4 regions of the Streptomyces sp. NPDC016845 genome follow, and region 4 is predicted to be linked to each of the others. Evidence: riboswitches for the same ligand, from Rfam matches in the RefSeq annotation. Region 4 holds a riboswitch; each other region holds the start of a gene.
What was found. Region 4 has a riboswitch for cobalamin ahead of ACH4RC_RS19335 (HoxN/HupN/NixA family nickel/cobalt transporter). Riboswitches for the same ligand answer to the same signal wherever they lie in the genome.
Positions count from the first base shown of each region.

Region 1: another riboswitch for cobalamin. It lies ahead of cobN (cobaltochelatase subunit CobN); the one in region 4 lies ahead of ACH4RC_RS19335 (HoxN/HupN/NixA family nickel/cobalt transporter).
Region 2: another riboswitch for cobalamin. It lies ahead of ACH4RC_RS12375 (ribonucleoside-diphosphate reductase subunit alpha); the one in region 4 lies ahead of ACH4RC_RS19335 (HoxN/HupN/NixA family nickel/cobalt transporter).
Region 3: another riboswitch for cobalamin. It lies ahead of ACH4RC_RS27275 (FecCD family ABC transporter permease); the one in region 4 lies ahead of ACH4RC_RS19335 (HoxN/HupN/NixA family nickel/cobalt transporter).

Region 1 is NZ_JBIRPI010000005.1:277,754-282,684, forward strand. It holds gene cobN (cobaltochelatase subunit CobN) at 1-2,711, opposite strand, end outside; cobalamin riboswitch at 2,744-2,904, opposite strand; gene ACH4RC_RS17195 (cobalamin biosynthesis protein CobG) at 2,974-4,341, shown strand; gene ACH4RC_RS17200 (precorrin-8X methylmutase) at 4,334-4,931, shown strand, end outside.
Region 2 is NZ_JBIRPI010000003.1:443,105-448,035, reverse strand. It holds gene ACH4RC_RS12385 (DUF3311 domain-containing protein) at 1-42, shown strand, start outside; gene mctP (monocarboxylate uptake permease MctP) at 39-1,664, shown strand; cobalamin riboswitch at 1,786-1,920, shown strand; gene ACH4RC_RS12375 (ribonucleoside-diphosphate reductase subunit alpha) at 2,044-4,404, shown strand; gene ACH4RC_RS12370 (ribonucleotide-diphosphate reductase subunit beta) at 4,404-4,931, shown strand, end outside.
Region 3 is NZ_JBIRPI010000013.1:100,367-105,297, reverse strand. It holds gene ACH4RC_RS27285 (ABC transporter substrate-binding protein) at 1-442, opposite strand, end outside; gene ACH4RC_RS27280 (ABC transporter ATP-binding protein) at 476-1,258, opposite strand; gene ACH4RC_RS27275 (FecCD family ABC transporter permease) at 1,300-2,328, opposite strand; cobalamin riboswitch at 2,492-2,621, opposite strand; gene ACH4RC_RS27270 (endonuclease/exonuclease/phosphatase family protein) at 2,725-3,597, opposite strand; gene ACH4RC_RS27265 (nucleoside deaminase) at 3,757-4,242, shown strand; gene ACH4RC_RS27260 (PIG-L family deacetylase) at 4,284-4,931, opposite strand, start outside.
Region 4 is NZ_JBIRPI010000006.1:290,882-295,812, forward strand. It holds gene rho (transcription termination factor Rho) at 1-928, shown strand, start outside; gene ACH4RC_RS19325 (GNAT family N-acetyltransferase) at 959-1,450, shown strand; gene ACH4RC_RS19330 (inorganic diphosphatase) at 1,539-2,042, shown strand; cobalamin riboswitch at 2,071-2,294, shown strand; gene ACH4RC_RS19335 (HoxN/HupN/NixA family nickel/cobalt transporter) at 2,325-3,476, shown strand; gene ACH4RC_RS19340 (hypothetical protein) at 4,909-4,931, shown strand, end outside.

The DNA of each region.
Region 1 (4,931 bases), on a different contig from region 4:
TCCGCGATGTCGTCGCCCGCTGTGCGCATGGCACTTGTGCCCCAGAGGGAGAGGCCCACGGAGGTGGGGTACGCGTTGTCGTTGTCCGCGCGGTAGCGCTCGATGAGGGAGTCGGCCAGGGCCTGGCCCGTCTCCCACGCGAGGCGGGAGGGGACCGCCTTCGGGTCCACGGAGTAGAAGTTGCGGCCGGTCGGGAGGACGTTGACGAGGCCGCGGAGCGGGGAGCCGGACGGGCCCGCCGGGACGAAGCGGCCTGCCAGGGCGCGTGCCGTGTTGTCCAGTTCGGCTGTGGTCGCGTTGAGGCGCGGGACCACTTCCTCGGCGGCGAAGGTCAGGATCCGGTGGACGGGGCTGTCCTGGGCGCCCGCCTCGTCCGTACCCGGGGTCTGCCGCCCTGCCCACCCTGCCGCCCCAGGCGGCAGACTGCCCACGGAGGCACTCACCTGGGCCGGGTCCCAGTTCGCCGCCTCCATGGCCTCCACCAGTGCGCGGGCCGTCTCCTCCGCCTCATCGGCCGCCGTGCGGGTCGCCGCCGACTCGTCCAGGCCCAGCGCCTCCCGCAACCCCGGCAGGGCCTGCGTGCCGCCCCAGATCTGGCGGGCGCGGAGGATGGCGAGGACGAGGTTGACGCGGTCGGGGCCGGCCGGGGCCTGGCCGAGGACGTGCAGGCCGTCGCGGATCTGGACGTCCTTGATCTCACAGAGCCAGCCGTCGAGATGCATGATGAACTCGTCGAAGCCCTCGTCCTCGGGACGGTCCTCGACCCCCAGGTCGTGGTCGAGCTTCGCGGCCTGGATGAGGGTCCAGATCTGGGCGCGGATCGCCGGGAGCTTCGCCGGGTCCATGGCCGCGATCTGGGCGTGCTCGTCGAGGAGCTGCTCCAGGCGGGCGATGTCGCCGTAGCTGTCCGCGCGGGCCATCGGCGGCACGAGGTGGTCGATGAGCGTGGCGTGGACGCGGCGCTTGGCCTGGGTGCCCTCGCCGGGGTCGTTGACGAGGAAGGGGTAGATCAGGGGGAGGTCGCCGAGGGCCGCGTCGGGGGCACAGGCCGCGGAGAGGCCCGCGTTCTTGCCGGGCAGCCACTCCAGGTTGCCGTGCTTGCCGAGGTGGATCATCGCGTCCGCACCGAAACCGCCGTCGGCGGACGAAGCCGCGATCCAGCGGTAGGCCGCCAAGTAGTGGTGCGAGGGCGGCAGGTCGGGGTCGTGGTAGATCGCGATCGGGTTCTCGCCGAAGCCGCGCGGCGGCTGGATGAGGACGAGCAGGTTGCCGCGGCGCAGGGCCGCGAGCACGATGTCGCCCTCCGGATTGCGGGAACGGTCGAGGAACATCTCGCCGGGCGGCGGGCCCCAGTGCCGCTCGACGCTCTCGCGCAGCTCCTGCGGCAGCGTCACGTACCAGCGCTTGTAGTCGGCGGCCGGGATACGGACGGGGTTGCGCGCGAGCTGCTCCTCGGTCAGCCACTCCTGGTCGTGGCCGCCCGCGTCGATGAGCGCGCGGATCAGTTCGTCGCCGTCGCCGGAGGCGAGACCGGGGATGTCGGCCGCGTCGCCGAAGTCGTAGCCCTCGGCGATGAGGCGCTTGAGCAGGACGATCGCGGAGGCGGGGGTGTCGAGGCCGACCGCGTTGCCGATGCGGGAGTGCTTGGTGGGGTACGCGGAGAGGACCAGCGCCAGTTTCTTCTCCCCCACCGGGATGTGCCGCAGCCGTGCGTGGCGTACGGCGATACCGGCCACGCGGGCCGCGCGCTCCGGGTCGGCGACGTACGCCGGGAGGCCGTCCTCGTCGATCTCCTTGAAGGAGAACGGGACGGTGATCAGGCGGCCGTCGAACTCCGGCACCGCGATCTGGCTGGCGGCGTCGAGCGGGGAGACGCCCTCGTCGTTCTGCTCCCAGTCCGCGCGGGAGGAGGTCAGGCACAGGGCCTGGAGGATCGGGACGTCGAGGTGGGTGAGGGCGCCGGCGTCCCACGCCTCGTCGTCGCCGCCCGCGCTCGCCTCGGCGGGGCGGGTACCGCCGGCGGCGAGGACCGTCGTGACGATCGCGTCGGCGGGGCGCAGGGCGTCGATCAGCTCCGGTTCGGGGGCGCGGAGAGAGGCGACGTAGAGGGGGAGGGGGCGGGCACCGGCGCGCTCGATCTCGTCGCACAGGGCGTGCACGAAGGCGGTGTTGCCGCTCATGTGGTGGGCTCGGTAGTAGAGCACCGCGATGGCCGGGCCGTCCGACGGCGACTGCTTTCGCTCCAGCGGGCCCCATGTGGGGGCCGGGGCCGGGGGCTCGAAGCCGTGGCCCGTCAGGAGGACCGTGTCGGAGAGGAAGTTCGCCAGCTGGGCGAGGTTGGCCGGGCCGCCGTGCGCCAGGTAGGCGTGGGCCTCCGCCGCGATGCCGACCGGGACGGTCGACGCCGCCATCAACTGGGCGTCCGGGGCCTGCTCGCCGCTCAGCACCACCAGCGGGACCCCGGCCGCGGTCAGCCGGTCGATGCCGTCCTGCCAGGCGCGGACCCCGCCGAGGAGACGTACGACGACGAGCGCGACGCCGTCGAGGAGCGCGGGGAGTTCGGTGTCGACGTCGAGGCGGGAGGGGTTCGCGAAGCGGTACGTGACCGCGTCGTCAGCGGTGGTGGCGTGCGCGGCGTTGGCCGCGCGGGCGCTGAGCAGATCGGTGTCGGACGTCGACAGGAGCAGGAGCTGCGAGGGCTGCTGGGGCATGCGTCGTCGGGCCTTCCTCGGGGTGTCCGCGCCCCGGGTGGTCGTTGGACGGCGGGAGTTCCTGGCTCACCCTCTCTTGTACGAGAGGGCTCACAGTGGCGGGACCGCGCCGGAATTCCACCGGGCTTCCTCCCCTGTCGCCGTCGCTGGCGATGGTGGCGGGCCGGACGGGACCGCCGCGGTTCATCGTACGGGGCGAGGGTGTGACCTGGTACGGGAAGCTACGGGAAGCCCGTCATGGGCGGTGGGTATGCTCCGACGCATGCCCGCCTCCCCCATACCCGTCCGTCCCGGTGCGTCCGGTGTGCCCGGAACGTCCGCGGCGTTTCCCGGTGACGCCTGCCCCGGTGCGCTGCGGCTGCACGCCGCGGACGACGGGTATCTGGCGCGGGTCCGCGTCCCGGGCGGTGTGCTCGACGTGGCTCAGGCGCGGGCCCTCGGCGACGCGGCCGGGCGGCTCGGGGACGGGGCGCTGCACCTCACGTCGCGGGGCAACGTACAGCTGCGCGGGCTGCGGGACGGGTGCGGTGGGGAGCTGGCGGAGATGCTCGGCGCGGCCGGGCTGTTGCCGTCCGCCGCGCATGAGCGGGTCCGGAACGTCGTGGCTTCGCCCATGTCCGGGCTGGACGGGCTCGGGTTCGTGGACGTACGGGGTTGGCTGACCGGGCTTGACGCGGCGGTGCTGGCCAGCTCCGTGACGCCCGCGCTGTCCGGGAGGTTTCTCTTCGGGCTCGACGACGGTCGCGGGGATGTGGCCGGGCTCCGGCCGGATGTGCTGCTGCGCGGGCGGGCGGACGGGTCCGCGGTGCTCGCGATCGGCGGGGCGGAGTTCTTGCTGCGGTACGAGGACGGGGCCCGGGGGGCGGTTGTCGCGGCGGAGGTTTTTGTCGAGGCCGTGCGCGGCGTCTCGGGCCGACGGGTGTGGAGAGTGTCCGAACTGGACGCGTCCGGCGCCGAGTTGTCCGCGCTCATCGCCGAGCGACTTTCCGCAACTGGCATCGAGGCCACCTCCGCCGGGGGCGCGGGGGGCGACGAGATCGCAACCGGTGCTGACGCCAACGCCACGGGGCTCCACCCCGGGCCCCGCTCCTCAATCGCCGGAGAGGCCGGAATTCACGGACCGTCCGCAGCCGTGATCGGGTCGGCGGGCCCTGCGGTGCGCAAGCTCAGGGGTTCCGCCCCGGATCCCGCTGCCTCTGGTACGACGGCGGGGCTTGTTTGTATCCCCCCGTTCGGATCGATCACCGGTGCTCAATGGGGCGCGCTTGTCGACCTGGCCGCTGGACTTCCCGCCAGGGAGATCCGGTTGACCCCCTGGCGGCGGATCGTCGTGCCCGGGGCCACCCGCGGCAGCGCACCCGCCGGGCTGATCGCAGACCCCGACTCACCCTGGTCCCGCCTGGGCGCATGCGTTGGGCGGCCCGGTTGCGCCAAGTCCCACACCGACGTGCGGGCCGATGCCGCGAGCAGCACCCCGCACCCCACCCTGCCCACCTACTGGTCCGGCTGCGAACGCAGATGCGGGCATCCCGTCGGGCCGTACGTGGACGTCGTAGCCCGCCCGGACGGAACGTACGCCGTCACGACCGTCACGACCCTCACGACCGAAAGAGCCGAACCCCGTGTATGACTACGAGAAGGACGGCGCCGCGATCTACCGCGAGTCCTTCGCCACCATCCGCACCGAGGCGGCAGCCGGCCTCGCGGAGCTGCCCGCCGACGTCGCCCAGGCGGCGGTCCGCATGATCCACGCCTGCGGTCAGGTGGATCTCGTACAGGACATCGGCTTCTCGGCCGGGGTCGTGACGAAGGCGCGCGCCGCTCTGCGCGCGGGCGCGCCGATCCTCTGCGACGCGCGGATGGTCGCCAGCGGCGTCACCCGCAAGCGGCTGCCCGCCGACAACGATGTGGTCTGCACCCTCGGCGACCCCGGAGTGCCGGACCTCGCGGCCGAGTTGGGGACCACCCGCAGCGCCGCCGCGCTCGAACTGTGGCGGGACCGGCTCGACGGCGCCGTCGTCGCGATCGGCAACGCGCCGACCGCCCTCTTCCACCTCCTCGAGATGGTCGGGAAGGGCGCGCCCAGGCCCGCGGCCGTGCTCGGCATACCCGTCGGGTTCGTCGGCGCGGCGGAGTCCAAGGACGCGCTGGCCGCCAACGAGCTCGGGCTCGACTACCTGATCGTCCGCGGGCGCCGTGGCGGCAGCGCCATCACCGCCG
Region 2 (4,931 bases), on a different contig from region 4:
CGCAAGACGTCGGCCTCGGCCTCCGCGGGAGGCCCGCGATGAACGGCGGCGTCAACGGTGTCGCGCTCACCGTCTTCATCATCTTCTTCGTGGCCGTCACGGTCATGGGCTTCCTCGCCGCGCGCTGGCGCCGCTCCGAGACGGACTCGCTCGACGAGTGGGGCCTCGGCGGCCGCTCGTTCGGCACCTGGATCACCTGGTTCCTGCTCGGCGGCGACCTCTACACGGCGTACACCTTCGTCGCCGTCCCCGCGGCGATCTACGCGGCGGGCGCGTCCGGCTTCTTCGCCGTGCCCTACACGATCCTGGTCTACCCGCTGATCTTCACGTTCCTGCCGCGCCTGTGGTCGGTCTCGCACAAGCACGGATACGTGACGACGTCGGACTTCGTGCGCGGCCGCTTCGGCTCCAAGGGCCTCTCGCTCGCCGTCGCGGTCACCGGCATCCTCGCCACGATGCCGTACATCGCGCTCCAGCTCGTCGGCATCCAGGCCGTGCTCGACGTCATGGGCGTCGGCGGCGGCGAGAACACCAACTGGTTCATCAAGGACCTGCCGCTCCTCATCGCCTTCGGCGTGCTCGCGGCGTACACGTACTCCTCGGGCCTGCGCGCCCCGGCGCTGATCGCGTTCGTCAAGGACGGTCTGATCTACATCGTCATCGCGGTCGCCATCATCTACATCCCGATCAAGCTGGGCGGCTTCGACGACATCTTCGCCGCGGCCGGCAAGAAGTTCGAGCAGATAAATCCGGCGACAGGCAAACCCACCGGGGCGCTCGCGCCAGGTGAGGCGGGCCACTGGACGTACGCGACGCTCGCGCTCGGCTCGGCGCTCGCGCTGTTCATGTATCCGCACTCGATCACCGCGACGCTCTCCTCCAAGAGCCGCGACGTGATCCGCCGCAACACCACGATCCTGCCGCTGTACTCGCTCATGCTGGGCCTGCTCGCGCTGCTCGGGTTCATGGCGATCGCGGCCGGGATCAAGGTGCAGAACGGGCAGTTGGCGATCCCGCAGCTGTTCGAGGACATGTTCCCCGACTGGTTCACGGGTGTCGCGTTCGCCGCCATCGGCATCGGCGCGCTCGTCCCCGCGGCCATCATGTCCATCGCCGCGGCGAACCTCTTCACGCGCAACATCTACAAGGACTTCATCAAGCCCGACGCGACCCCGGCGCAGGAGACCAAGGTCTCCAAGCTGGTGTCGCTGCTCGTGAAGGTCGGCGCCCTCGTCTTCGTCCTCACCATGGACAAGACCGTCGCCATCAACTTCCAGCTGCTCGGCGGCATCTGGATCCTGCAGACCATGCCCGCACTGGTCGGCGGCCTGTTCACCCGCTGGTTCCACCGCTGGGCGCTGCTCGCCGGCTGGGCGGTCGGCATGGTGTACGGCACGCTCGCCGCGTACGGGGTGGCGTCGCCGACGCAGGCGCACTTCGGCGGGTCCTCGAAGGAGATCCCCGGCATCGGGGAGATCGGGTACATCGGTCTGACGGCGTTCGTGATGAACGTGGTCGTGACCGTCGTCCTGACCTTCGTCCTGAAGGCCGCGAAGGCGCCCGAGGGAATCGACGAGACGTCGCCCGGCGACTACACCGCCGACGCCGGTGACAAGGGCGTGCAGACGGACCTGCCGGTCGTCGGAGCGGGCTCCGGCCACTAGCGCGGTCGTACGTTCCTCAGGACGGGCCCCTCTGCTCGCGGAGGGGCCCGTCGTCATGAGGCACCATCGCCATACGCACCCGCGCGACACAAGATATGGGCCCGTCACCAACGCCCGGCACAACATGTATGCTCGCTCTCGCTGCAGCCGCAGGGGAATCCGGTGCAAATCCGGAACTGTCCCGCAACGGTGAACGTAAGCATCCATAAGGCCGCTTACGTGAGTCCGACGACCTGCCGCAGCCCACCCGAGCCGTCCGGCGCGGGTGGTGACGACGTCCGGGTCTCGCGGAATGGGCCGGTGACGAAGGCGCCCCCTTGCGTGCGTGCCCGAGCCACTCCTCCCCGCAGGCCCCGAGCCGAGCGAGGGAGAGCCCCACGTGACCATCGCGCCGCCCGCCGAACCGGTCTCAGCCACAGGACAGCAGGACGCACCGGCAGACGCCCCCGGCACCGCCCTGCTGCGCACCCTGACCGAGCTGACCGCCGACCTGCCCGGCGCCGACCCCGGCCGGGTCGCCGCCGCAGCGCTGCGCGGCCGCAGCGCCCGCGCCGACGAGGCCGAGCTGCGCGAGCTCGCCACCGAGGGCGCGGCCGGGCTGATCTCCGAGGACCCGGTCTACTCCCGGCTCGCCGCCCGCCTGCTCACGCTCACCATCGCCGCCGAGGCCGCGACGCAGGGCGTCACCTCCTTCACCGGGTCGATCGCGGTGGGGCACCGCGAGGGCCTGATCGCCGACCGCACCGCCGAGTTCGCCCGTGTCCACGCGGAGAAGCTCGACGCGCTCATCGACACCGACGCCGACGACCGCTTCGGCTACTTCGGTCTGCGCACCCTGCACAGCCGCTACCTGCTGCGCCACCCGATCACCCGCCAGGTGATCGAGACGCCGCAGTACTTCATGTTGCGCGTAGCCGCCGGCCTGGCCGAGGACGACTCCGTACGCGCCCTGGGCGAGGTCGCCGACCTCTACGGCCTGATGAGCCGCCTGGACTACCTGCCGTCCTCCCCCACCCTCTTCAACTCCGGCACCCGCCACCCGCAGATGTCCAGCTGCTACCTGCTCGACTCCCCGCTCGACGAGCTGGACTCGATCTACGACCGCTACCACCAGGTGGCCCGCCTCTCCAAGCACGCGGGCGGCATCGGGCTCTCGTACTCCCGCATCCGCAGCCGGGGTTCGCTGATCCGGGGCACCAACGGGCACTCCAACGGCATCGTGCCGTTCCTGAAGACGCTGGACGCGTCGGTCGCCGCCGTGAACCAGGGCGGGCGCCGCAAGGGCGCCGCCGCCGTCTACCTGGAGACCTGGCACGCCGACATCGAGGAGTTCCTGGAGCTGCGCGACAACACCGGCGAGGACGCGCGCCGCACCCACAACCTCAACCTGGCGCACTGGATCCCCGACGAGTTCATGCGCCGGGTCGCCGACGACGGGCAGTGGTCGCTGTTCTCCCCCGCCGACGTACCCGACCTCGTAGACCTCTGGGGCGCGGAGTTCGACGCCGCGTACCGCAAGGCCGAGGCCGAGGGGAAGGCGCAGAAGACCCTCCCCGCGCGCGAGCTGTACGGCCGCATGATGCGCACCCTCGCGCAGACCGGCAACGGCTGGCTGACCTTCAAGGACGCCGCCAACCGCACCGCCAACCAGACGGCGGAGCCCGGCCACACCGTCCACTCCTCGAACCTGTGCACGGAGATCCTGGAGGTGACGGACGACGGCGAGACGGCCGTCTGCAACCTGGGCTCCGTCAACCTCGGCGCGTTCGTGGTGGACGGCGGCATCGACTGGGAGCGGCTCGACGAGACCGTCCGCACCGCCGTCACCTTCCTCGACCGCGTCGTCGACATCAACTTCTACCCGACCGAGCAGGCGGGCCGCTCCAACGCCCGCTGGCGCCCGGTCGGCCTCGGCGCGATGGGCCTCCAGGACGTCTTCTTCAAACTGCGCCTGCCCTTCGACTCGCCGCAGGCGAACGCTCTTTCGACGCGCCTTGCCGAGCGCATCATGCTCGCCGCGTACGAGGCGTCCGCCGACCTCGCCGAGCGCAATGGCCCGCTGCCCGCCTGGGAGAAGACCCGCACCGCGCGCGGTGTCCTGCACCCCGACCACTACCCCGACGCGCAGGTGACCTGGCCGGAGCGGTGGACCGCGCTGCGGGAACGTATCGCCGCCGCCGGCATGCGCAACTCGCTCCTTCTCGCCATCGCGCCGACCGCGACGATCGCCTCCATCGCGGGCGTCTACGAGTGCATCGAGCCGCAGGTCTCCAACCTGTTCAAACGCGAGACGCTCTCCGGCGAGTTCCTCCAGGTCAACTCCTACCTGGTCGACGAGCTCAAGCGGCTCGGCGTCTGGGACGCGCAGACCCGCGAGGCGCTGCGCGAGTCGAACGGCTCGGTGCAGGGCTTCACCTGGGTGCCCGAGGAGGTCCGCGCCCTGTACCGCACGGCGTGGGAGCTGCCGCAGCGCGGGCTCATCGACATGGCGGCGGCCCGCACCCCGTTCCTCGACCAGGCCCAGTCCCTCAACCTGTTCCTGGAGACGCCGACCATCGGCAAGCTCTCCTCGATGTACGCGTACGCCTGGAAGTCGGGCCTGAAGACCACGTACTACCTGCGCTCGCGCCCCGCGACGCGCATCGCACGGGCCGCGGCCCGGGTCCCGGTCCAGATGGCCGAGCCCGACGCCGTCGCCTGCTCCCTGGAAAACCCCGAGTCCTGCGAGGCCTGCCAGTGATGACCACTCCCGCCACCGAGAAGAACCTGCTCGACCCGGGCTTCGAACTGACCCTGCGCCCCATGCGCTACCCGGACTTCTACGAGCGCTACCGCGACGCGATCAAGAACACCTGGACCGTCGAGGAGGTCGACCTCCACTCCGACGTCGCCGACCTCGCGAAGCTGTCGCCGGGCGAGCAGCACATGATCGGCCGCCTGGTCGCGTTCTTCGCGACGGGCGACTCGATCGTCGCGAACAACCTCGTCCTCACCCTCTACAAGCACATCAACTCCCCGGAGGCGCGGCTCTATCTCTCGCGCCAGCTGTTCGAGGAGGCCGTGCACGTCCAGTTCTATCTGACGCTGCTCGACACCTACCTGCCCGATCCCGAGGACCGGACGGCCGCGTTCGCCGCGGTGGAGAACATCCCGTCCATCAGGGAGAAGGCCGAGTTCTGCTTCAAGTGGATGGACTCGGTCGAGTCCATCGACCGCCTGGAGACCAAGGCGGACCGCCGCCGCTTCCTGCTCAACCTGATCTGCTTC
Region 3 (4,931 bases), on a different contig from region 4:
GCAGATACGTGTCCACACCTGCCTTGTGCAGCTCGTCGGGTGTCAGTGTGTTCTCGTTGAACCCGTAGTTCCAGCCCGCGAAGACCAGGTCGGCGCGTGCGTCGAGGGCGATCTCCTTGGTGACGCGGTCCTTGCCGAGCCACTTCACCTTGTCGTACGCGGCCTTGTACGGGAGGTCGTCGGTGTCGCCCTTGTCGGCGGGCATGACGTATCCGGCCATGCGGTCCTCCAGGCCGAGCGCGAACATCAGCTCGGTGATGCCGACGTCGTTGGTCACCACCCGCTCGGGGCGCTTGTCGTACGTGACCTTCCTCCCGCAGTTGGTGACGGTCACCGCCTGCGAGGCGGTGTTCTCGGAGTCGGAGGCGATGTCGGCTCCGCAGGCGGTCAGGGTGAGGGCGGCGGCGAGGCCGAGCGAGGCGGTGGACACGAGCTTGCGCACGGGGGCCTTCCAGAGGGCGAGGGGGTCAGGGAGTCAGGGGGCGAAGGGTTCACGGACCAGCTGGAGCTGGTCGAACAGGAACTGGGTGGCGCCGGTCTCCGGGTGGCGCACCCGGTGCGCCCGTACGCCGAAGACGTCGGCGAGCAGCGCGGGGGAGAGGACCTCGTCCGGCGGGCCGGAGGCGACGATCCGGCCGCCGTGCAGCACGTGCAGCAGGTCGCAGTGGGCGGCGGCGAGGTTGAGGTCGTGCAGGGCCGCGAGCACGGTCGGACCGCTGACCCGGACCCGGCGCAACACGTCGAGCTGGTGGGCGATGTCGAGGTGGTTGGTGGGCTCGTCCAGGACGAGGACGCGCGGCTCCTGGGTGAGCGCGCGGGCGATGAGCACACGCTGTTTCTCGCCGCCGGAGAGCGACAGGAAGCCACGTGTCGCGAGGTGTGCCACCCCGGCCTGTTCCAGGGCGTGCGCGCAGAGCTCCCGGTCGCGGGCGGCGGTGCGGTCGCGGTGCGGGAGGCGGCCCATCGCGACGACCTCGGTGACGGTGAAGTCGAAGTCCGCGGCCGACTCCTGCGGGAGCGCGGCGAGCAGCCGTGCCGCGGCCCGTGGAGTCATGCGGTGCACGTCCACGCTGTCGACCCTGACGAGCCCGGCGTCGGGGCGTCGCGCCCGGTAGACGCACCGCAACAGGGTCGACTTCCCGCTGCCGTTGGGGCCGACGAGCCCCACGAAGGTGCCGGCGGGGACGTCGAGGGTCACCTCGTCGACGAGCCGTACGCCCGCCACCTCGACCGACAGTTCTTCTACGTCGAGCCGCACGTGTCTTCCTCCTCGGGGTCGCTCAGCAAACCTGGGATGTGTCAGCGCCCGGCGAGCGCGTGGCCGCCGCGCCGCATCAGCAGCAGGAACGCGGGCACACCGAGCGCGGCCGTCACCACGCCCACGGGCAGTTCGGTCGGGGCGAGCAACACGCGTGACAACACGTCGGCCCACACCAGCAACACGGCCCCGGCGAGCGGCGCGACGGCGAGGACGCGGGTGTGCGAGGCGCCGACGAGCATGCGCACGAGGTGCGGCACCATCAGGCCGACGAAGCCGATCGCTCCGCTCACGGCGACGACCGTGCCCGTCACCGCCGCCGTCACGACGAACAGTTCGCGCCGGAGGCGGTCGGGCGGCACGCCGAGCGCCGCGGACGTCTCGTCGCCCATCGCGAGGGCGTCGAGCGAGCCCGCCCGCACCCTGAGCCACAGCCAGCCCGCCACCACGGTCGCGGCGACCAGCGGCACCTTCGGCCAGGTGGCCCCGCCGAGGCTGCCGAGCAGCCACATCATGGCCGCGCGCGCCGCCTCGCCCCGTTCGGCGCCGAACACCATGACGGTCGTGACGGCCTGGAACCCGTAGGCGAGGGCCGTGCCGGTCAGGACGAGGCGCAGCGGGCTGAGTCCGAGAGGCGAGCGGGCCACCGCGTAGACGATGAGGGTCGCGGCGAGCGCGGAGAGGAAGGCGGAGAAGGAGAGCGCCCAGACGCCGAGCCCGGCGAGCGCGCCGAACAGGATGACCGCGTTGGCGCCGACGGCGGCGCCGGAGGAGATGCCGAGCACGAAGGGGTCGGCCAGGGCGTTGCGCACCAGCGCCTGGACCGCGACGCCGACCGCGGCGAGGCCCGCGCCGACGACGGCCGCGAGGACGACGCGCGGGAAACGGATCTCCCACACGATGGTGTAGGCCCCCGCGTCCGCGCTGGTGAGGCTCCCGCCGCTGAGCCCGGCCCACATGAGCCGCGCCACCTCCCGCCAACCCGTCCCCGTGGCCCCGAGCGCGACCCCGCACGCCAGCGAGACCACCAGTACGAGCGCGAGCCCGATGACCAGGGGGACGGTGGGCAGGTGTCGCCGGCGCGCGCGTGAGACACCCGCGGGGGCTGGGGCAGCGGCGGTGCGGAGCAAAGCGGGCGCACATCCTCCGGGTGGGCGCCACGGCTGCAACGCAGGGCACCTGCAACCCGGAAGGGCTACGGCGGTCCCTGCTCGCAGTCCACGGCGAGCGGTCGACGGGTCGCACACCTGCCGTGAGTGATCGGACTCGCGGGCCAGTACTCATACGTAACAGGCCACGCACACCGTTGCGGGACAGCGCCGGACTCGCACCGGCTTCCCCCACGGAAGGCAGCCGAAGCGTAGCAAGCCGGAGTCAGGGGCGGGGCAGGTGGGCGGTACTTACCGATTGCGCAGGTGGGCGGTGTTCACCGATGGCGCGGGAAGGCGGTGTCCGTCTCGCTCAGGTCACCACGCGGGATCGATCTCCGCGTGCAGGGGATGGTGGTCCGAGTACGGGCTCGGGCGGACCTGGTGGGTGAGGGGGGCGATTCCGCGGAGGAAGATGTAGTCGAACTTGCTCTGCCAGTCGGTGGTCGGCTCGCAGGCGCCGCCGTCGGGAAAGGGGCGGCACGCCGGGTCGGCGTCCTCGGCCAGTCTCCACATCGGGCGGAGTTCGGACGCGTCCGGTACGGCGTTGAAGTCGCCGAGGACGATCGTGTGGTCGTGGCGGGCGACCTCGGCGGCGAGCACGCGGGCCTGGTCCGCCCTGATCTCCGGTTGCTGCCGCTCGGCGAAGTGGGTGTTGAAGACGCGGACGGAGCGGCCGCCCACCTTGGTCGTGACGGCCATGTACCCACGGTCCTCGGAGCCGCCGTCGGGGTACTCCACGTTCACGTGGTCGGTCATCGGCGCCGCGGAGAGGATGGCCTGACCGTACGCTCCGCCTTGCCACGGCAGACCGCCGCAGCGGTTCCAGTTGCGCAGCACCGACCCGTACTCGACGTCGTAGACGAGGCCGTAGAAGACTTCCAGGTAGTCCCGGATCTTCTCGACGTCACGGACACACGCCTCCTGCAACCCGAACACCTGCGGCGCATACGTGGCGATCTCCGCGGCCCGGCCCATGTTCTGCCCGCTCCCGCACGGGTTGCAGATGTTCCACGTCAGGACCCGGTTCGGCACGATGTCCTTGGCGGCATCGGCGGGCAGCGGCTTGGCGATCAGCGCGCCGCTCGGCGCGCTGGGGCCGATGAGCACGATGCAGAAGGCGGCCATGGCGATCGCGAACAGACGTGTGCCGCGTCCGAGCACCATCGCCTCCCTTGAGTGGACGAACATGCGGTCACATGCCATCACATGAGGTCTTCGTAGCACGAGAGTAGGCGACAAGGTGTGACCGGCACACGTCCGGGTCGAGCCGTTGTCACCGGCGCGCGGCGTGCGATCATCGACCCGGCCCACGTCGGTGATGAGTGACCGTGATCGGAAGGGACTTCGATGGACGAGAGCGAGTTGGTGCACCTGCGCCGCTGCGTGGAACTGGCCGCCGAGGCCCTTGACGACGGGGACGAGCCGTTCGGCTCCGTACTCGTGGACGGCTCGGGCACGGTCCGCGCCGAGGACCGCAACCGGATCGCGGCCGGCGACGCCACCCGCCACCCCGAGTTCGCACTGGCCAGGTGGGCGGCCGAGCACCTCTCCGAGGAGGAGCGGCGCGCGGCCACCGTCTACACCTCCGGCGAGCACTGCCCGATGTGCGCGGCGGCCCACGCCTGGGTCGGGCTCGGCCGCATCGTGTACGTCGCCTCCTCGGCCCAGCTGAGCCAGTGGCTCGCCGAGTGGGGACGCCCGCAGGCGCCGGTGCGAGCCCTGCCGGTCCAGGAGATCGCGCCGCACGTGACCGTCGAGGGCCCGGTCGCCGAACTTGCGCCGTGGGTCAGGGAGTTGCACCGGCTGCTGGCCGAGCGGTCGTCGCACGACTGACGACGACCGCGCCGGTCAGGTGCGGCCGCGGACCCGGCCGGTCAGCGCAGACCGGCGAAGAGGTCGTTCTCCGGCAGGGGCGCGCCGGTGGTGTCCTGGACCCGTACGAACGTCTCCAGGCCCATCAGCTCGCCGAACCGCTCCTTGCCCATCTTGAGGAAGAAGATGTTCTCGCCCTGGCTGGCGTGCGCGGCCAGGGAGTCGAACTTCTGCCCGCTGAACGCGGTGGTGTCCACCCAGGTGGAGATCTCGTCGTCGGGCAGGCCGATCTCCGCCAGCGCCTCGGCCTCGGCGGGGTCCGGCTCCGGCATGTCCTCGCCGAACTCACGCATGATCTCGCCGAACCGCTGCATGCCCGAGCGGGGCATCGTCGTCCAGTACACCTTCGGGGCCAGGCCGGTCAGCTTCAGCGCGGCCATCGTGATGCGGTTGGCCTGAATGTGGTCGGGGTGGCCGTAGAAACCGTTCTCGTCGTAGGTGACGACGACGTCGGGGCGGTAGTGGAGCATGAGCTCCGCGAGCCGGGCGGCGGCCTCGTCGACGGGGGTCTGCCAGAAGGCGCCCGGGGCGTCGTTGCTCGGCCAGCCCATCATCCCGGAGTCGCCGTAGTCGAGCATCTCCAGATCGCTGATCTTGAGGACCTCACAGCTCGCCTCGAGTTCCTGACGGCGCATCGCGGCGACGGCCGC
Region 4 (4,931 bases):
CCTCGCCCAGGTCGAGACCGTCGACGGCGCACCCGTGGACGCCGTCCGAAGCCGCCCCCGCTTCGGCGACCTCACCCCGCTCCACCCGTCCGAGCGGCTGCGCATGGAGAGCCCGGCGAGCAGCCTCGGGGGCCGCGTCGTCGACCTCTTCGCGCCGGTCGGCAAGGGGCAGCGCGGCCTGCTCGTCGCGCCGCCGAAGACCGGCAAGACCGTCCTGCTGCAGCAGCTCGCCGCCGCCGTCGCCGCCAACCACCCCGAGGCCCACCTCATGGTGGTGCTCGTCGACGAACGCCCCGAGGAGGTCACCGACATGCGGCGCTCCGTGCGCGGCGACGTGTACGCCTCCACCTTCGACCAGCACGCCAAGGCGCACATCGCGCTCGCGGAACTCGCCGTCGAACGCGCCAAGCGCCTGGTCGAGCGGGGCCGCGACGTGGTCATCCTGCTGGACTCCCTCACCCGGCTGTGCCGCGCCCACAACAACGCGGCCTCCTCAGGCGGCCGCACCCTGTCCGGCGGAGTCGACGCCGCCGCGCTGCTCGGCCCGAAGCGGCTGTTCGGAGCCGCCCGCAACACCGAGGAGGCCGGCTCCCTGACGATCCTCGCCACCGCCCTCGTCGACACCGGCTCCCGCGCCGACGACTACTTCTTCGAGGAGCTGAAGAGCACCGGCAACATGGAGCTGCGCCTCGACCGCGCACTCGCCGACCGCCGCGTCCACCCGGCCGTCGAGATCGCCCCGTCCGGCACGCGCCGCGAGGAACTCCTGCTCTCCGGGCCCGAGTTGGCGGCCCGGCGCGGGCTGCGCCGGGCGCTCCAGAACCGGGACGGCCACTCCTCCTATGAAGCGCTGCTCGACAAACTGCGCCACACCCCCGACAACGCCGCGTTCCTGCGCCAGGTCCACACGACGGTGCCCACGAGCTGAGGCCGCGATCAGATACGTAACATTCGAGGCATGACATCGAGCATCACGCGGCGCGGCGGTGGTCCCGCCGTCACGGTGCGCCGGGCCACGGCGCGCGACGCCAAGCGCCTGACCCGGCTCGTACGCGGCTCCCGCGCTTACGAGGGGCCGTACGCGGCGATGGTCGCGGAGTACCGGGTCGGCCCCGACTACATCGAGGCGCACCGGGTCTTCGTCGCGGCATCCCTGGCCGACGACCGCGTGCTCGGCTTCTACTCCCTGCTCCTCGCCCCGCCGGAGCTGGACCTGATGTTCGTCGCGAACGACGCGCAGGGGCTGGGCATCGGGCGGCTGCTCGTCGCGCACATGCGGGACGAGGCGCACACCGCGGGGCTCGACCACGTACGCGTCGTCGCCCATCCGCCGGCCGAGGGCTTCTACCGCAGTGTCGGGGCGCACCGCACGGGCACGGCCGTCGCACGCCCCCCGGTCGTCGCATGGGACCGGCCAGAACTCGTCTTCCCCATCGCCCCCGCAGCCTGAGGAGCTGTCCGAGGGGTTCCGCCCCCGGCCCGCGCGGCGCACACTCGGTGGCAATTCGAGCGGGCGGCAATGCGGCAAGGAGGCCACATTGGGCGGCAGCGAGACGCGCGGCGACGCGTTCGACGTGATCGTGGAGATCCCGCAGGGCTCCAGGAACAAGTACGAGATGGACCACGAGATCGGGCGGATCCGGCTCGACCGGATGCTGTTCACCTCGACCCAGTACCCCGCGGACTACGGCTACGTACAAGGCACCCTCGGCGGCGACGGCGATCCCCTGGACGCGCTCGTGCTGACCGGTGACGCGACGTTCCCCGGCTGCGTCATCCAGTGCCGGGCCATCGGCATGTTCGTGATGAGCGACGAGAAGGGCCCGGACGAGAAGATCCTGTGCGTGCCCGCGCACGACCCGCGCCACACGGACATCCAGGACATCGACGACCTCCCCGAGTTCGACCGCCTGGAGATCACCCACTTCTTCGAGGTCTACAAGGACCTGGAGCCCGGCAAGTCCGTGGAGGGCTCGCACTGGGAGGGGCGGGAGAAGGCGTACGAGGAGATCGGGCGGGCGCGCGAACGCCGGGATCGGTAGCCGCCCGTGGCGCCGCGGCGGCCGTCCTCTATGGTGGGCGGGCCGTGGTGCTCGGGAAGACCGGTGACGGCCCCCAGGGGTCAAGTCCGGAGCGGCCCTCGCCACTGTGATCGGGTTCCGCGCCGTCCCTCCCGGGCCGGTGGGGAGCGCTCCGTTCCCTCACGCCACTGGCTGCCTCCGGGCGGCTGGGAAGGCAGGAGCGGTGCGCCATGCCCGTAAGCCAGGAGACCGGCCACGGCATCTCACGAAGTGATCCACGAGGTGCTGGAGCGTGATCAAGGCATGGCCCTGCCCGGAAACTCCCCTGTCGACTCCCCGGTCGGCTCTTCCGCCGACTCCTCCGTCGGCTCCCCCGTCGGCTCCCCCGCTTTCCGCTGGCGCCGTGAGGACACCGTCCGTACGGCGGGTCTCCTGGCGGTGATCGCGGTGCTGCACGTCGTCGCGTTCGGTGTGCTGTTCCTCCTGGTCGTCCCCGAGCACTACGAGGTCGGCAACAAGGCGTTCGGCATCGGGCTCGGCATCACCGCGTACACGCTCGGGATGCGGCACGCGTTCGACGCCGACCACATCGCGGCCATCGACAACACGACCCGCAAGCTGATGGCCGACGGCAAGCGCCCCGTCTCGGTCGGGTTCTGGTTCGCGCTCGGCCACTCCAGTGTGGTCGTCGCCATGGCGGCGCTGGTGGCGGGCGGCGCGGCGCTCGCCGGAACCCTGCTCAACGACGAGTCCCGCACGCACCAGGTCCTGGGCGTGGTGGGCACGACGGTGTCGGGCACGTTCCTGTACCTGATCGCGGCGCTCAACCTGGTGGCGCTGCTGGGCATCCTGAAGGTGTTCCGGGCGATGCGCGAGGGCTCGTACGACGAGCGGGAACTGGAACAGCACCTGGACTCGCGGGGATTCATGAACCGCATCCTCGGCCGCTTCACCAGGTCGATCACCCGCCCCGGCCAGATGTACCCGCTCGGCTTCCTCTTCGGCCTCGGCTTCGACACGGCGACCGAGGTGACGCTGATGGTGATGGCGGGCAGCGGGGCCGCGGCCGGACTGCCCTGGTACGCGATCCTCTGCCTGCCGCTGCTCTTCGCGGCGGGCATGAGCCTGTTCGACACGCTGGACGGGACGTTCATGAACTTCGCGTACCAGTGGGCTTTCTCCAACCCGGTGCGCAAGGTGTTCTACAACCTGACCATCACCGGCCTGTCGATCGCGGTCGCGTTCTTCATCGGCACGATCGAGCTGGTCGGCGTCCTGCACGAGAAACTCGCCCTGACGGACGCGGTGACCGGCTGGATCGCCGGCCTCGACCTCGACAACGTGGGCTACGTGATCGTCGGCCTGTTCGTCGCGGTGTGGGCGGCGGCGCTCGCGTACTGGCGTCTCGCCCGGGTCGAACAGCGCTGGTCGGCGCGGGTCGCCGAGGGTGGTTAGAACGGAGCTCGTGGGTCCTCCGTGACGAGGGCGCACAGGGGGGCGCGCGAAAGCGGGCCGTTCGGCCCCACCACGAGGGTCACTCGGCCCGCTTACTCCGGCAGCCCCCCTGGGGATACTGCTGAGCAGAGCCTCCCGTGCCCTCGCTCTCCCGCCGCGGCGCACGGTCGAGGCCCGGGCCCGCCGGTCGCAGTAGGGGGAGCTGCAATCGGCGGGCCCGGCAACCTGCCCAGGGGGGACCGGGTGTTGTGTACTCGGGGCGGGGGTGGCGCGGGTGGTTCCGCCGGGGTGATCGCGCACGGGGCGAGGTCTGTGCGGACGGGCTTGGCGAGCTGGTTCTGTGCCGGGGGCGTTCCGTGCGGGTGGCTCCGCCGAGGTGATCCCGCCGAGGTGACTCCGCGCTGGGCACGCCCTGCGCGGGCGACCTCACGGAGGTACCTCCGGCGCCGAACGCCTCCTGCGCGAGCGACCCCGCCGGGGTACTCGGCGCCGGATGAGTCTTACGCGGGGTGAGTCCTGTGCGGGGTGTGGTCCGTGGGGGGCACGCTTACGTGCGGGGTGCGGTCCGTGCGCGGTGCGCGCCGTGGGGGGTGCGTTGTGTGGGGGGGCACGCTTACGTGCGGAGTGCGGTCCGTGCGCGGTGCGGTCCGTGCGCGGTGCGCGCCGTGGGGGTGCGGTCCGTGCGGGGCACGCTTACGTGCGGGGTGCGCTTTGTACGGGTGCGGTCCGTACGGGGCGGGCTCCGTGCGGGGCGGGCTCCGTGCGGGGTGCGCTCTGCGGGGTGCGTTCTGTGCGGGAGAACTCCATGCGTGCGCTTCGTGCGGGGCACGCTTCGTGCGGTGCGCTTCGTGCGCGGCGCGCTCCATGTGGTGGTGTCGCCGAGGTCGTTCTCTGCGGGCGGAGCTATGGCCTGCCCGCCGGGGGCGCGTCGCCTTGGAACCCGGCGCGGTCGGGACCAACCCCCACAGGGCGGACAGGGCTGACCTGCCCGTCGCAGCCTGGTCGGGGCGGGCCTCACCGGGGCCGAGCCGCCCGGGGCGATAAGGTATCGGGTCGAACCGCACGCGCCCGAGCACTCAGGAGCACCTACGTGACCGTAGCCATCGACTCGTCCGAGGCACCCGTTCCGTCCGGCGAGAACAACGGGGAGACGACCGCCGCGGAGCCCACGCCCGGTGCCGACGTGCCGGCGGCACGGCACGCCGGCGCGGACGAGGAGACGGCCGGGCCGCTGGGCATCGCCGCCACCTGGGCTCCCCCCGCCGACCAGGCCGAACAGCCCGGTCAGGTCAGCGTGCCCGGCCCGGCCGTTCCCGACGGCGAGACCGCGGCGACCCCGTCGCCCGACCTTTCCGGCCAGGAGGCAGCCGACTCCGACAACTTCTGGCAGCCCGCGGACGCCGAGGACGCCCCGCGCGAGGTTCCTGAGGCGATCTCTCGGGATGCCAAGGAGTT